Regions from separate parts of the Ramlibacter algicola genome, predicted to be linked through region 1. Evidence: predicted binding sites of a transcription regulator. Region 1 holds the regulator's gene; the other holds the start of a gene.
What was found. Region 1 encodes NrdR, which represses ribonucleotide reductase genes. Its sites were predicted from a motif close to CACNANATNTNGTG; they were not measured.

Region 1 (7,739 bases):
GCATGATCGCCGCCACCCAGGGCTTCGACTACATGATGGTGGCCGCCAGCTCCACGGCGAACACCAACACCACCAACTTCACGCTGGTGAAGAAGGATCTCACGACCCGCGCCACCCTGCGCAAGACGGTCGTGCGCATCTATTACGTCAGCAGCTGCAGCGTGGAAGTCGCCGGCAGCTGCGTGGGCGCCGACAACGGCAACCCGATCCCGACGCTGAAGATGGCGGAACTCTCGACTGCCGGCGGCGCGCCGGCGTGGACCAAGGTGTCGCTGGCCGAAGGCATCGAGAACCTGCAGGTCACTTTCGGCGTGGACAGCGACAACGACGGCGCCCCCAACGGCCTGGACGTCGCCCCCGGTTCCGTCGCCCTGGCCAGCTGGCCTGACGTCATGAGCGCCAAGCTCACCCTGCTGGTCCGCAGCAACGAGGCCAGCCCGGGCTACAGCGACGCCAAGACCTATGCGATGGGGACCGTCGACTCCGCCGGCACGGACGGCACGGTCGTGGCCGCCAGCGACCGCTACAGGCGCCACGTGTTCGTGCAGTCGGTGCGCTTCGTCAACCCGAGCGGGAGGAGGACGTCGTGAGCCGCCGCATCCAGTCCGGCATGACCCTGGTCATCGCCCTCATCATGCTGATCGTGCTGACCCTGCTCGTGGTGTCGGCCATCCGCTTCGGCAACATCAGCCTCAAGATCGCGGGCAACGCGCAGACCGAGGCCGAGGCCTTTGCCGCCGCGCAGGTTGCCGTCGAGACGACTGTCGCGGCCATCGCCGCGTCGCCCAACATCGCCACGATCGGCGCCAACCCCCAACTCGCGGTGAGCACGGGCGCGGTCACGTACACCGCCTCGGTCTCCGCACCCTCGTGCGTCTACAGCAAGCCCGTCAGCACCGACACGCTGGACCCGGGCAAGGCCGCCGACCAGGTGTGCTTCGAGGGCCAGGACCAGGACAAGCTGGTGACGTCGGGCGGCACCCTCACGGTGACGCCGAGCGCGTGCAAGGACCAGCAATGGGAAGTGACGGCTGGGGTGAACGATCCGAATTCCGGCGCCAGCGTGGCGATCCTGCAGGGCGCCGCCGTGCGCGTGGGCGCGCAGGTGAACTGCCCGTGAGGACGACCATGCACCTGCCGCAGAGGGGACTGATCATGAAAAGAATGCAATGGGTGCTGGCGCTGATGGCGCTGCTGCTGGCCGGCTATTCGGCGTCGCTGCGCGCCGAGGACACCGACATCTACGTCGACAACAGCGGCACCTCGGGCACCCCGAACGTGCTGTTCATCCTCGACAACGGCGCCAACTTCGACGCCACGGCGAGCGGCCCCGGCTGCTCGGCCTATTCGGGCACCAGCACCCCGCCGTCGCTGGGCTCGCAGAAGTCCGCCGGCATGCTGCAATGCGCGCTGGTGGATGCGATCAATTCGCTGCCCGACGGCTCCGTGAACATCGGCCTGATGGTGAGCAACGGGAACGGCTACGCGACCTCGTCCCCGGCCGCGACCACCAACGCGTACCACGAGCTGTGCGCCGCAAGCGGCGGTGGCGGTTGCCTGCTGCGCAAGCTGACGCCGATGACCACCGCGACGAACCCGACGTACGGCAAGTCGAACAAGCAGAGCATGATCGACTTCATCAAGTCGTGGAATGCCACGGGCAACAACAACGGCCCGAACGACTTCAGCGTCAAGGTGAACACCGCGTCGCAGTCCGCCGACGCGGTGATGCAGGAGGCCTGGGCCTATTTCAACGGCAAGACCGGCCTGTCGGGCACGACCTACTCGCCGTCCCAGCTGACCGGCTGCCAGCGCAACTTCATCATCTACATCGCCAACACCGACAAGAGCCCCAGCAACGGCAATCCCTCGCCGGGCCCGGACGGCGCGTCGAACAACTGGTCGATGGCGGACACCCGCGTGAACGCCAGCGACTCGCAGAAGGGCAAGATCACCACGGCCGCGGCGTTCAATCCGGCTATGTGCGGCATCACCAGCGTGGTGGCCACCAGCTCGAGCGGTGATTGGTCGACGAACTGGGCCGACGAGTGGGCGCGCCTCATGTTCCAGCAGGACGCCGGCACAAACTCTCCCACAGGGCAGAGCAACGGTCTCCAGAACATCATCACGTATACGATCGGCATGCAGGGCACCTGCGGCGCCAACTACAAGGCCGATTACCCGGCCCTGCTGTCCAGCATGGCCACGTATGGTGGCGGCAAGTTCTTCCCGACCAGCGACGCGTCCGGGCTGACCGAGGCGCTGCTGAAGATCCTCAACGAGGTGCAGGCGGTCAACAGCGTGTTCTCGTCGGCGTCGCTGCCGGTGTCGGTGAACGCGCAGGGCACCTACCTGAACCAGATCTTCCTGGGGATGTTCCGCCCGGATGCCGAGGGCAACCCGCGGTGGATGGGCAACCTGAAGCAGTACAAGCTGGTCACCGGCACCAACGGCGCGCTGGTGATGGGCGACGCGAGGGGGCAGGCGGCGATCAGTTCCGCGGGCACCGGCTTCCTGTCGCCCAGCGCGGAGAGCTACTGGACTTACAAGGACACCACCACGGCGCCGGACGACACGGCCACCGGCGGCTTCTTCGTCAATGACCTCAAGGGGGCGACGCCCACCGCGTTCGACCTGCCCGACGGCGAGGTCGTGGAGAAGGGCGGCGTCGCGCAGCAGTTGCGCAAGGAGAACCTGAGGGCCACGTTCGCCGGCGCGATGGCCGCCACCACGAACCCGCGGCGCCTGTACACCTACTGCCCGGCCGGCGGCACGTGCGACCCCAACCTCACGAACGGCGGCAACGAGTTCTCCACCGCCAACAGTGCCATCGCCGCCAATGCCTTCGGCGCGGACAACTCGGTGCGGATCAATTCGATCGTGCGCACCGGCACGACCGCGCTGGTGACGACGCAGGGCAACCACGGCTTCACGGCGGGCTCCGTGGTGACGATCCGCAACGTCAACCAGGCGGCGTACAACGTCACGCGGACGCTCACGGCGGCGAACATCAACAGCTCGAACAGCTTCACCATCACGGGGCTCCCGGACACGCCCAAAACGCCGGCGGTCGGCACCTACGTGCTGAGCAAGCCCGGCGTGGCGAGCTTCGGCCTCGCCTCGATCACGCGGCCGGCCTGCAGCACGTCCGGATGCGCGACGTCGACGGAGCTGGCAACGGTGGTGACCTCGATACCGCACAGCTTCGCCAACGGCGACTCCGTGCAGTTCAGCAGCACGATCGCAGGCTATTCGTCGCCCGTGGTGATCGGCAACGTGGCCAACGGAACCAACACCGGTTCGTTCACGATCTCGCTGACGCTGTCTCCGCCGGCGGGCGCCGGCGCTACCGGCACGCTCGCCTACCCGAGCAGCACGGCCACCGCCATCTCGGGCAACATGTCCGGGTCCGGCACCACGGTCACCGCGACCACGGCAGGGCACACCTTCCATGACCAGCAGTCGGTGACGATCACCGGCAGCAAGGGCGTGGACGGCACGTACCGGATCACCCGGATCAACTCGACCCAGTTCAGCTTCACCGCCAGCTTCAACAACAGCAACGACCTGAAGCCCGCCACCAACGGCGGCACCACCTACGCATCCGTGGCGACGACCCCGCAGACGGTGAACCTGCAGCGGATGAACAATGCGGCATCGGCGACGATCCAGGCGTCGAACCTGCCAGCGAACTACTTCACCAGCGGCGACGTGCTGAACGTCACGTCGGCGTCGGCGGGATTCGTGCCCACCAGCGGCAGCGCCACGATCTCGTGCAACGGCAGCTGCACGACGGCGACCTACACCGTGTCCCTGCCGCCCGCGGCGGCCATCATCCCGGACGGCACCACGGTCAGCGTCGGCGGAGCGTCGATCACGGCGTCCTCCGTGTCCCGTAGCGCCACGGGGACGGTGACGGTGGTCGTGCCCTCCAATTCCCTGGTGACGGGGGACACGGTCACCATCGCGCCGCTGAACGGCACCGGCTACACCGACGAATCGGAATACGCCGGGTCCTACGCGGTCACCTGCACTGTGAACCCGGGCTGCACCACGCTGACCTACGGGCCGATCCCGCTGAACCCGACCACCCCGGCCACCGGCGCCAACATGCAGGCGTACAGCGCCACGTCCTCGCCCGACCGCGACACCGTGATCAAGTGGGTGCGCGGCCTGGACAACCAGGGCGACGAGAAGGGCCCGGGCAACGGCATCAAGGTGCGCGAATCCATCCACGGCGACGTGCTGCATTCGCGCCCGCTCGTGATCAACTACGGCGACAGCCGCGGCATCGTGGCGTTCTACGGCGCCAACGACGGCGTGTTCCGCGCCATCAACGGGAACCAGGCCGGCAGGATCGGTTCGGTGGACCCCGGCGGCGAGCTGTGGGGCCTGGTGCTGCCGGAGCACTACCCGTACCTGAACCGCCTGCGCACGAACTCGCCGGAACTGCAGTTCCCGTCCACGGTCCTCAAGACGGCGCTGCCCAAGAACTACTTCGTGGACGGCCCGACCGGCGTTTACCAGAAGCTGACCGCGACCGGTTCGATCGAAACCGCCTACATCTACCTCACCATGCGCCGGGGCGGTCGCTTCCTGTACGCGCTCGACATCACGCAGCCGCAGTCGCCCCAGGTCCTGTGGCGCATCGACACCAACAGCACGGGCTTCGAGGAACTGGGCCAGACCTGGTCGCGCCCGCGCCTGACGCTCCTGCAGAACTACGCCAACCCGGTGCTCGTGTTCGGCGGCGGTTATGACCCCGCGCACGACACCGAGCCCGCGGGCACCGCCGCCATGGGCCGCGCCATCTACATCGTGGACGCGGTGTCCGGAGCGCTCGTGTGGCGCGCCCAGCCGAGCTGCGGCGCAAGCGGCACCTGCCGGGCAGTGCCGGGCATGACCCAGCCGATCCCATCGGACATCGCCTTCGTGGACCGCGACAACAACGGCAAGGTCGACAAGCTGTACGTCGGCGACCTGGGCGGCAACGTCTGGCGCGTCGACGTCAACACGGCGGATACGGCCACGTGGGCCGTGAGCAAGGTCGCCTCCCTGGGCTGCGACGACGGCGTCGCCGCGGCCTCCCTCTGCAGCGACGGCAAGCCGGTGCGCAAGTTCTTCTTCCCGCCGTCGGTGCTGTCCATCAAGGCAGCGGGCGCCACGGGGTCCTACGACGCGCTGTCGCTCGCCTCCGGCGACCGGGAGCACCCGCTGAAGAACACGGCCGCCGGCTCGTCCTACAACACGGTCGACCGCTTCTTCCTCGTGAGGGACACGGGGACGGCCCTCGGTTCTCCGATGGCGTCGCCCCTGAAGCTCTCGGACCTGTTCAACGCCACCAGCACCACCTGGGACGGCACCCGCAGCGGCGTGTACATCACGCTGGCGACCGGCGAGAAGGCGGTCAACGCACCGCTGGCCGTCAACGGCACGGTGTTCTTTGCGACCAACAAGCCCGTGGACACCACTGCCACCTGCGCGGCCAACCTGGGCGAGGCGCGCGCCTACGGCGTCAATCCCTTCGACGGCACGTTCGTGAGCAACGTCCTGCAAGGCGGCGGCATGCCCCCGAGCGCGGTGGCGGGCATCGTCCAGATGACCAAGGACAACGGCAACGGCGGTACGACCACGTACAACGAGAAGTTCTGCATCGGCTGCGGCATCTCGGGCAGCCAGCTGGGCGGCACCAACAACAACCCCTGCAACTCGGCGCTCGAGAACTGCAACGTGGGCAAGGTCATCCCGAAGAACCTGCGCCGCACCTACTGGTACAAGAAGTAGTCGCGCACGGCATCGATGCGAAGGGCGCCTGAGGGCGCCCTTCGTCTTTCTCCACCGGCCGGATGGCGCCGGTGCGGCGCGCCTCCTGCAGCTGGTGGTGGGAGCGGCGGGGAGCGCTGCCTACCCTGCGCGGATGCACTTCCATCCCGTACCGGCCGCGCAGCGCGGCTTCTCCCTCGTCGAACTGCTCGCGGTGCTCGCCGTCGCCGCCGTGCTGCTGGGCGTGGGCCTGCCGTCGCTGCGATCGCTCGTCGGCTCGATGGCGGCCAGCGCGGCCAGCAACGACCTGCTCGCCGACCTGCTGTTCGCGCGCAGCGAGGCGCTCAAGCGCAAGGCGCGCGTCACGCTGTGCAAGTCGGCCGACGGCGCGACGTGCACGACGGCCGGCCGCTGGGACCAGGGCTGGATCGTCTTCGTCGACAGCAACGGCAACGGCACCCGCGCGGCCGGCGAACTGCTGCTGCAGCGGCAGCAGGCGCTCGGTGGCGACCTGCACGCCTTGGGCAACGGGACACTCGCGCGCTACGTCGCGTACGCGCCCGACGGGTCGACACGGCAGGTCGGCGGTGCCTTCCAGGCGGGCACGCTCACGGTGTGCCGCCCGTCCGCGGAGCCGGTGACGGGCCGGCTGATCGTGATCAACGCGAACGGCCGCCCGCGCGTGCAGAAGTCGGTGCTGGACGGCTGCCCGTGAGGGTCAGCGGCGCACTTCGTCGACGAGCGTCTTGAACTCGTCGATGTCCTCGAAGCTGCGGTAGACGCTGGCGAAGCGCACGTACGCCACCTTGTCCAGCTTCTTCAGTTCGCGCATCACCAGCTCGCCGATGCGCGCGCTGGGGATCTCGCGCACGCCCAGGTTGAGCAGCTTTTCCTCGATGCGCTCGACGGCCGCGTCGATCTGCTCGGTGCTCACGGGCCGCTTGCGCAGAGCCAGGTTCATCGACGCCAGCAGCTTGGCGCGCTCGTACTCGATGCGGCGGCCGTCCTTCTTCACCACCGCCGGGAACGTGACGTCCGGCCGCTCGTAGGTCGTGAAGCGTTTTTCGCAGTCGATGCACTGGCGCCGGCGGCGGATGAAGTCCCCGTCCTCGGACACGCGCGTCTCCACCACCTGGGTGTCGGCGTTGCCGCAGAAGGGGCACTTCATCGCGCGACCTTCACTTGTAGACCGGGAACCGGCGGGTGAGGGCGTTGACCTTCTCCCGCACGGCGGCGATGTTGGCCGGGTCGCGCGGGTTGTCCAGAACGTCGGCGATCAGGTGCGCCGTCTGCCGCGCCTCGTCTTCCTTGAAGCCGCGCGTGGTCATCGCAGGCGTGCCGATGCGCACGCCGCTGGTGACCATCGGCTTCTCGGGATCGTTGGGGATCGCGTTCTTGTTGATGGTCATGTGCGCCTGGCCCAGCACCGCCTCGGCTTCCTTGCCGGTGATGCCCTTGGCGCGCAGGTCGACCAGCATGACGTGGCTCTCGGTGCGGCCGCTGACGATGCGCAGGCCGCGCTCGACCAGCGTGCGCGCCACGACGTCCGCGTTGCGCACCACCTGCTCCTGGTACGCCTTGAACTCGGGCGTCAGCGCTTCCTGGAAGGCGACGGCCTTGGCCGCGATGACGTGCATCAGCGGCCCCCCTTGCAGGCCGGGGAAGATGGCGCTGTTGATCGCCTTCTCGTGCTCGGCCTTCATCAGGATGATGCCGCCGCGCGGGCCGCGCAGGCTCTTGTGGGTGGTGGACGTCACGACGTCGGCATGCGGCACCGGGTTGGGGTAGGCGCCCGCGGCCACCAGGCCGGCGTAGTGCGCCATGTCCACCATGAAGATCGCGCCGATCTCCCTGGCCACGCGCGCGAAGCGCTCGAAATCGATGCGCAGCGAGTACGCCGACGCGCCCGCGATGATCAGCTTGGGCTTGTGCTCGCGCGCCTTGCGCTCCATCGCGTCGTAGTCGATGGCTTCGTC
Region 2 (7,739 bases), 1.3 Mb from region 1:
GCGTTGCGCCTGCGCCGCCGCATCGCGCTCGCTTCCGACGGCGCCACGCGCTAGCGCCGGCGCGAGGGCGTGCGCAGCGTGATCGAGTAACGCAAGGCCTTGGTCGGCGACACGCTGTGCTGCCAGGCCCAGCGCGCGGGGCCGCGCAGCAGGTAGATCGAGCGCGGCACCACCACCAGCTTCATCACCTCGGCGCGCGATGCGGGTTGGCGTGGCGGATACGGGCGGAACCGCATCACCGCGTCCGCGAGCAGCGAGATGCCCACCACGTCCTCGAAATCCGGCACGTCGCGGTGCCAGCCGAGCGGCGTGCCGGGCCGGTACTCCGCGACCAGCGCCTGCGTGAAATCGTCCGCCGACAGCCCGGCCCAGCGTGCGGCCCTTTCACGCAAGGGGCGCAGCCAGCCGGGCAACGGCGGTGCGTCGTGCAGCCGTTGCGCGCTGAAGTCGTACTGCCCGCCGTAGCTCACGACGCGGCGCAGCGCCGTGAAGCCCTGGTACTGCATGGGCGCGAGCGGCAGCGCCTCGATCTCGCGCAGCAGCGCCTGCTCTTCGCCCGGGTCCAGGAAGCCTTCCTCGTAGCGCATGCCCTCGGGCAGCGCGGGAGGCGGCGCGCCGAATAGGTCGGGCTGCAGGGTGGGCATGCCGGCAGTGTGGACGCACCGGTGTGGCGCGCGTGCAGGACGGCGCCGGAATGAAAAACGCCGGGCGAACCCGGCGTTTGAACTTCAACCGCCACCGGAGCGGGCGCGAACGCCCGTCCGGTGCGCTCCTCAGGGCTTGGAAGCCGTGGGGAAGGGCCAGGCGGCCTGCGGGTTCAGCGTGGTCTGCGCAGCCGGAGCGGCCGCGGCAGCGGGCGCTGCAGCCGGCTTGGCAGCAGGCGCTTTCGCGGCCTTTTTCGCAGGCGCTTTCTTCGCAGCCTTCTTCGCAGGCGCTTTCGCGGCCTTCTTCGCAGGGGCCTTTCGCGCAGCCTTCTTTTTCGCAGGCGCCTTCTTGGCAGCCTTCTTGGCGGTGGTCTTCTTCGCGGCGCGCTTGGCGGTGGTCTTCTTGGCCGTCGCCTTCTTCGCGGTGGTCTTCTTCGCCGCCGTCTTCTTCGCCGTGGTCTTCTTGGCAGCGGCCTTGCGGGCCGGTGCCTTCTTCGCCGCGACCTTGCGCGCCGGGGCCTTCTTGGCCGCCGCCTTCTTGGCCGGAGCCTTCTTGGCGGTGGTCTTGCGGGCCGTGGCCTTCTTCGCCGGCGCCTTCTTGGCGGCCGACTTGCGCGCGGTGGATTTCTTCGCGGCGGCTTTCTTCGCAGTTGCCATTTCCATTCTCCTGTTCAAGTTGACATCAACATCAACGAAAGAAGCACTGGCAGCCTTGTTGGTGGCTGGCCAGCGATCCATGGGGTTGGGCCTGGGCCCAGCGCCATGAACACCGTGACCCGCACGGCGCCGGCTCTTGTGGCCGGTCGCCGGTGCGGGCGAATCTCAAAAAACCAAACTACGCAGTTGCCTTCAATCCCAGGAAAGCGCGCCACCCGACTGGTACTCGATCACGCGGGTTTCGAAGAAGTTGCGCTCTTTCTTCAGGTCGATCATTTCACTCATCCAGGGGAAGGGGTTCTCCTCGTTGGGGAACAGCGCTTCCAGGCCGATCTGCGTGGCGCGCCGGTTGGCGATGTAGCGCAGGTAGCCCTTGAACATGGATGCATTGAGGCCCAGCACGCCACGCGGCATGGTGTCCTCGGCATAGCGGTATTCGAGTTCGACGGCCTTCTGGAACAGGCCCTTGATCTCGGCCTTGAAGTCGGCCGTCCACAGGTGCGGGTTCTCCAGCTTCAGCTGGTTGATCAGGTCGATGCCGAAGTTGCAGTGCATCGACTCGTCCCGCAGGATGTACTGGTACTGCTCGGCAGCACCCGTCATCTTGTTCTGCCGGCCCAGCGCCAGGATCTGCGTGAAGCCGACGTAGAAGAACAGGCCTTCCATCAGGCAGGCGAAGACGATCAGCGACTTGAGCAGCGTCTGGTCGGCTTCCGGCGTGCCGGTGTGGAAGTCGGGGTCCATGATCGCCTCGATGAAGGGGATCAGGAACTGGTCCTTGTCGCGGATGGACTGGACCTCGTTGTACGCGTTGAAGATCTCGGACTCGTCCAGGCCGAGCGATTCCACGATGTACTGGTACGCGTGGGTGTGGATCGCTTCCTCGAACGCCTGGCGCAGCAGGAACTGGCGGCACTCGGGCGCCGTGATGTGGCGGTAGGTGCCCAGTACGATGTTGTTGGCGGCCAGCGAGTCGGCGGTGACGAAGAAGCCGAGGTTGCGCTTGATGATGCGGCGCTCGTCCTCGGTCAGGCCGTTGGGGTCCTTCCACAACGCGATGTCGCGCGTCATGTTCACTTCCTGCGGCATCCAGTGGTTGGCGCAGGTGGCGAGGTACTTCTCCCAGGCCCACTTGTACTTGAACGGCACCAGCTGGTTGACGTCCGTCTGGCCGTTGATGATGCGCTTGTCGGCCGCGTTGACGCGGCGCGCGCTGGTCACGGCACGCGCGGGTTGCGGCGGCACGGTGGCGCCGTCGTCGAGCGTGCGGATCGGGGCGATGGAGGAGGCGGCGGGCTGCAGCGCAGGCTGCGGGGATGAAAGGGGCGCCTCGCGGTTCCAGGGTGAACCGCTGTTCGCGGGAGTCGGCGGTGTGGGCTTGACTTCGTCGTCCCAGGTCAGCATGTGTCTTCCAGTGCTCGGATTATCGCGAGCCGTGATGTGCGTTGCAAAGTGTCCGTTCACATCACGGCGCGATTGTGTTGTTCATTCGCATCGGCGTCCTGTCGGAGAACGCCGACACGTACTTCGTTCAATCCTGCGTCGTGATCACTGGCAGGCCTCGCAGCCGGGATCGTCGATCGCGCAGAACTTGATGTCGGTGGCCGGCGTCGCGTCCATCTGCGCCTGCGCGGCGGCCGCCGCCGCTTCGAGCGCGGAGGCACCACCGGCCGGTGCCGCGGAGAGGCCACCACCGGCGCCGTTGGACACCGCGTTGAGGCGGCCCGACTGCACCGTCGACTTCTCGGCGTGCGTGGCGCTGATCGTGCGCAGGTAGTACGTGGTCTTCAGGCCGCGCAGCCACGCGAGCTTGTAGGTGTCGTCCAGCTTCTTGCCCGATGCGCCGGCCATGTAGATGTTCAGCGACTGCGCCTGGTCGATCCACTTCTGGCGGCGCGCGGCGGCTTCCACCAGCCACACCGGCTCGACCTCGAACGCCGTCGCGTACAGCGCCTTGACGTCCTGCGGCACGCGGTCGATCGGGCGCAGCGAACCGTCGAAGTGCTTCAGGTCCATGACCATCACGTCGTCCCACAGGCCCAGGCGCTTGAGGTCGCGCACCAGGTAGTGGTTGATGACGGTGAACTCGCCGGACAGGTTGGACTTGACCGACAGGTTGCCGAAGCACGGCTCGATGGACGCGTCGACGCCGATGATGTTGGAGATGGTGGCCGTCGGCGCGATGGCGATGCAGTTGCTGTTGCGCATGCCGTCGGCCGCGATCTTCTTGCGCAGCGCGTCCCAGTCCAGCGTGGCCGAGCGGTCCACCTCGACGTAGCCGCCGCGGGCGCCTGCCAGCAGGTCCAGCGTGTCGGGCGGCAGGATGCCCTTGTCCCACAGCGAGCCCCTGTAGCTGGAATAGCGGCCGCGTTCCCGGGCCAGCTCGGTCGATGCCCAGTAGGCGTGGTAGCAGACCGCTTCCATCGACTTGTCGGCGAAGTCCACGGCGTCCTGCGACGCGTACGGGATGCGCAGTTCGTACAGCGCGTCCTGGAAGCCCATGATCCCCAGGCCGACCGGGCGGTGGCGCAGGTTGGAATCACGCGCCTTCTTGACCGCGTAGTAGTTGATGTCGATCACGTTGTCCAGCATGCGCATGGCGACCTGCACCGTGCGCTTGAGCTTGTCGTGGTCGATGGCGCCGTCCTTCAGGTGCTGCACCATGTTGACCGAGCCGAGGTTGCAGACCGCGGTCTCGGTGTCGCTGGTGTTCAGCGTGATCTCGGTGCACAGGTTGGACGAGTGCACCACGCCGACGTGCTGCTGCGGCGAGCGCACGTTGCAGGCGTCCTTGAACGTGATCCAGGGATGGCCGGTCTCGAACAGCATCGAGAGCATCTTGCGCCACATGTCGGTGGCCGCCACGGTCTTGCTCGGCTTGATCTCGCCGCGCCTGGCCTTCTCCTCGTAGGCGACGTAGGCCTTCTCGAACTCGGCACCGAACTTGTCGTGCAGGTCGGGCACGTTGGAGGGGGAGAACAGGGTCCACTCGCCCTTTTCCATCACGCGGCGCATGAACAGGTCCGGGATCCAGTTGGCCGTGTTCATGTCGTGCGTGCGGCGGCGGTCGTCGCCGGTGTTCTTGCGCAGCTCGAGGAATTCCTCGATGTCCAGGTGCCAGGACTCCAGGTACGTGCAGACCGCGCCCTTGCGCTTGCCGCCCTGGTTGACCGCCACGGCGGTGTCGTTGACGACCTTCAGGAACGGCACGACGCCCTGCGATTCCCCATTGGTGCCCTTGATGTGCGAGCCCAGCGCGCGCACGCGGGTCCAGTCGTTGCCCAGGCCGCCGGCGAATTTGGACAGCAGCGCGTTTTCCTTGATCGACTCGTAGATGCCGTCCAGGTCGTCCGGCACGGTCGTCAGGTAGCACGAGGACAGCTGGCTGCGCAGCGTGCCGCTGTTGAACAGCGTCGGCGTGGACGACATGAAGTCGAACGAGGACAGCACCTCGTAGAACTCGATGGCGCGCGCCTCGCGGTCGATCTCGTTGAGCGACAGGCCCATGGCCACGCGCATGAAGAACGCCTGCGGCAGCTCGATGCGGGTCTTGCGCACGTGCAGGAAGTAGCGGTCGTACAGCGTCTGCAGGCCGAGGTAGTCGAACTTCAGGTCGCGCTCGGGCTTGAGCGCGGCGCCCAGGCGGCGCAGGTCGAACTGCAGCAGGTCGGGGTTGAGCAGCTCGGCGTCGACGCCCTTCTTGATGAAGCCGGGGAAGTAGTCGGCGTAGGCCTGGGCCGCGGCGGCGGGCGAGACGTCCTGGCCGAGCACTTCCTTGAAGATCGTGTGCAGCAGCAGGCGCGCGGTGGCGTAGGTGTAGTCGGGGTCCTTCTCGATCAGCGTGCGCGCGGCCAGGATGGAGGCCTTGTAGACCTCGTCGATCGGCACGCCGTCGTACAGGTTGCGCATCGTCTCGGCGACGATCGGGTCCGGCTTGACGTCGGCCGACAGGCCGGCGCAGGCGTTCTCGATCAGCCCCTGCAACTGGCCCATGTCCATCGGGATGCGCTGGCCGCCGTCGGTGACGTGCAGCACGGGGGCTTCGACCACGGCGGGCGTGCCCTGCTTGGCGCGCTCCTGCGAGCGGCGCTCGCGGTACAGCACGTAGGCGCGGGCGACGTCGTGCTGGCCGCTGCGCATCAGGCCGAGTTCGACGGCGTCCTGCACGTCCTCGATGTGGAACGTGCCGCCGCCCGGGCGCGAACGCACCAGCGCGCGCACGACGGACTGCGTGAGGGCCTCGACGGTCTCGCGCACGCTGGCCGACGCGGCGCCCTGCGTGCCGTGCACGGCCAGGAACGCCTTCATCATCGCGATCGCGATCTTGTCCGGCGCGAACGGCACCACCGAGCCGTTGCGGCGAATGATCTGGTACTGGGTCAGCGGCAGCTGCGTGCCCTGCACGGAGCCCGTCGCGGCGGACGGGGCGGCCATCGTGGCGGCGGTCGTGCTGGTGATGCTCTGGGCAGTTTGCATGGAGGTCCTTCTTGCGGGGTGTTGTCTCTCGGGAGGGCGGAAGTGTACTGGCTTCCCGTCGTCGAACCACTATAGGTAGCGTCCGCGATCGGTGCAAGCACTAGATGTAGTGGTCAACCGGTGGGCTGACGGTGCACAAGGTGTGGACATCCGGTGGGTGGATGGCCGCGCGTGGCGCATGCGACACGCATTCGGTCACGCGTGCTCAGTGCTGCGCGTGGTTGAGCTGCGTGGCGTGCGGGCGCGGTGCGCCTTCGATCGTGTCGTTCGTCGGATGGACCTTCGCACGTGCAGCCATGCATTACTCCTCGTTCGTGTGCAGCCCACTATAGCTAGCGTCGGAGCCGGCCACAAGCCACTAGATGTAGTGGTCGCGCTCGGGCAACAACGGCCGTGCGATTAGGGAAAAACCGAGGTGTCCCAGGCGAGGCTTGCACGCAGGCGCGGCCAGTCGAAGCCCGCGCCGGGGTCCTGCTTGCGCCCCGGCGCCACGTGTTCGTGGCCCGCGACGTGGCGGATCGCGTAGCGCTGCGCCAGCGCCGCGCACAAATCCGTCACGGCTTCGTATTGCGCGTCCTCGAACGCGCCGCCCTCGAGGCCCTCGAGCTCGATGCCGACGGAAAAGTCGTTGCAGTTGTCGCGCCCGCGCCAATGCGATGCGCCTGCGTGCCAGGCGCGGTCGTCGCAGCTGACGAACTGCCACAGCTCGCCGCCGCGGCGCACGTAGAAATGCGACGACACCTGCATGCCCTCGATGGTGCGGAAGTAGGGGTGCGCGCCCCAGTCCAGCGTGTTGGTGAACAGGCGCTGCACCTCGTCGCCGCCGTACTGCCCGGGCGGCAGGCTGATCGAATGCAGCAGCACGAGGTCGACGACGGCGTCCGCCGGACGGGGACCGAAGTTCGGCGAGTCGAGCCGGCGCGCGAAGCGGTACCAGCCGCCGGACCAGAGCGCGTCGTCAGGCGGCGCCGTTGTCATTGGCTTCCTCGCCGCCGGGCGCGGCGATGCCCAGGCGCGCGATGCGGTAGCGGATCTGCCGCAGGCTCAGGCCCAGGCGCTGCGCGGCGGCGGTACGGTTGAAGCCGGTCTCCTGCAGCGCGCGCACGAGGATCTCGCGCTCCTGCTGGTCCAGGTAGGCCTGCAGGTCGGACGGCATGTCGCCCGCCGCCGGCGCTGGCGCCGGCGCGATGGGGGCTGCCGTCGCGGCGGGTGCCGCGGAAGGAGGAACCGGCGATTCCGGGCTGGCCGACAGCGCGGCGTCGATCTGCAGCACCTGGCCGTCGGACAGCGCGGCGGCGCGGTGCAGCAGGTTCTCCAGTTCGCGCACGTTGCCCGGCAGCGGCTGCTGCGCCAGTTCGTCCAGCACGGCCGGAGACAGCACCGGCACCGGCATGCCCGAGTCCTGCGCGATGCGTCCCAGCAGCGCTTCGCACAGCGCCGGCAGGTCCTCGCGGCGCTCGCGTAGCGGCGGCATCACGAGCTCGATCACGTTGAGCCGGTAATAGAGGTCCTGGCGGAAGCGGCCCGACGCGACGTCGGCGGCCAGGTCGCGGTGCGTGGCGCTGACGATGCGCACGTCGACCGCGTCTTCCTGCGTCGAGCCGATGGCGCGCACCTGCCGCTCCTGGATGGCGCGCAGCAGCTTCGATTGCATCGGCAGCGGCAGGTCGCCGATCTCGTCGAGGAACAGCGTGCCGCCCTGGGCGGCCTGGAAATACCCTTCGCGATCGGCGGTGGCGCCGGTGTACGACCCCTTGCGGGCGCCGAAGAACTCGGCTTCCAGCAGCGATTCGGGGATGGCGCCGCAGTTCACCGTCACGAAGGGGCCCTCGCCGCGGTGGCTGCACGCATGCAGCGCGCGCGCCGCCAGTTCCTTGCCGGTGCCCGATTCGCCGCGCACCAGCACCGGCGCCATGCTGCGCGCGACCTTCGAAATGCGGTCCTTGACCTGCAGCATAGGCG

Region 2: I8E28_RS03785 (ribonucleoside-diphosphate reductase subunit alpha) is a predicted target of NrdR. The motif match lies at 5,876-5,889, and genes of this name have one in related genera.

Annotation. Positions count from the first base shown of each region.
Region 1 covers NZ_JAEDAO010000001.1:2,066,046-2,073,784, forward strand. The annotation lists gene I8E28_RS10100 (PilW family protein) at 1-590, shown strand, start outside; gene I8E28_RS10105 (PilX N-terminal domain-containing pilus assembly protein) at 587-1,120, shown strand; gene I8E28_RS10110 (PilC/PilY family type IV pilus protein) at 1,156-5,784, shown strand; gene I8E28_RS10115 (GspH/FimT family protein) at 5,918-6,478, shown strand; gene nrdR (transcriptional regulator NrdR) at 6,482-6,931, opposite strand; gene glyA (serine hydroxymethyltransferase) at 6,942-7,739, opposite strand, start outside.
Region 2 covers NZ_JAEDAO010000001.1:766,868-774,606, forward strand. The annotation lists gene I8E28_RS03765 (hypothetical protein) at 1-54, shown strand, start outside; gene I8E28_RS03770 (alpha-ketoglutarate-dependent dioxygenase AlkB) at 51-644, opposite strand; gene I8E28_RS03775 (histone H1-like DNA-binding protein) at 774-1,301, opposite strand; gene I8E28_RS03780 (ribonucleotide-diphosphate reductase subunit beta) at 1,494-2,705, opposite strand; gene I8E28_RS03785 (ribonucleoside-diphosphate reductase subunit alpha) at 2,850-5,777, opposite strand; gene ampD (1,6-anhydro-N-acetylmuramyl-L-alanine amidase AmpD) at 6,177-6,755, opposite strand; gene I8E28_RS03795 (sigma 54-interacting transcriptional regulator) at 6,736-7,739, opposite strand, start outside.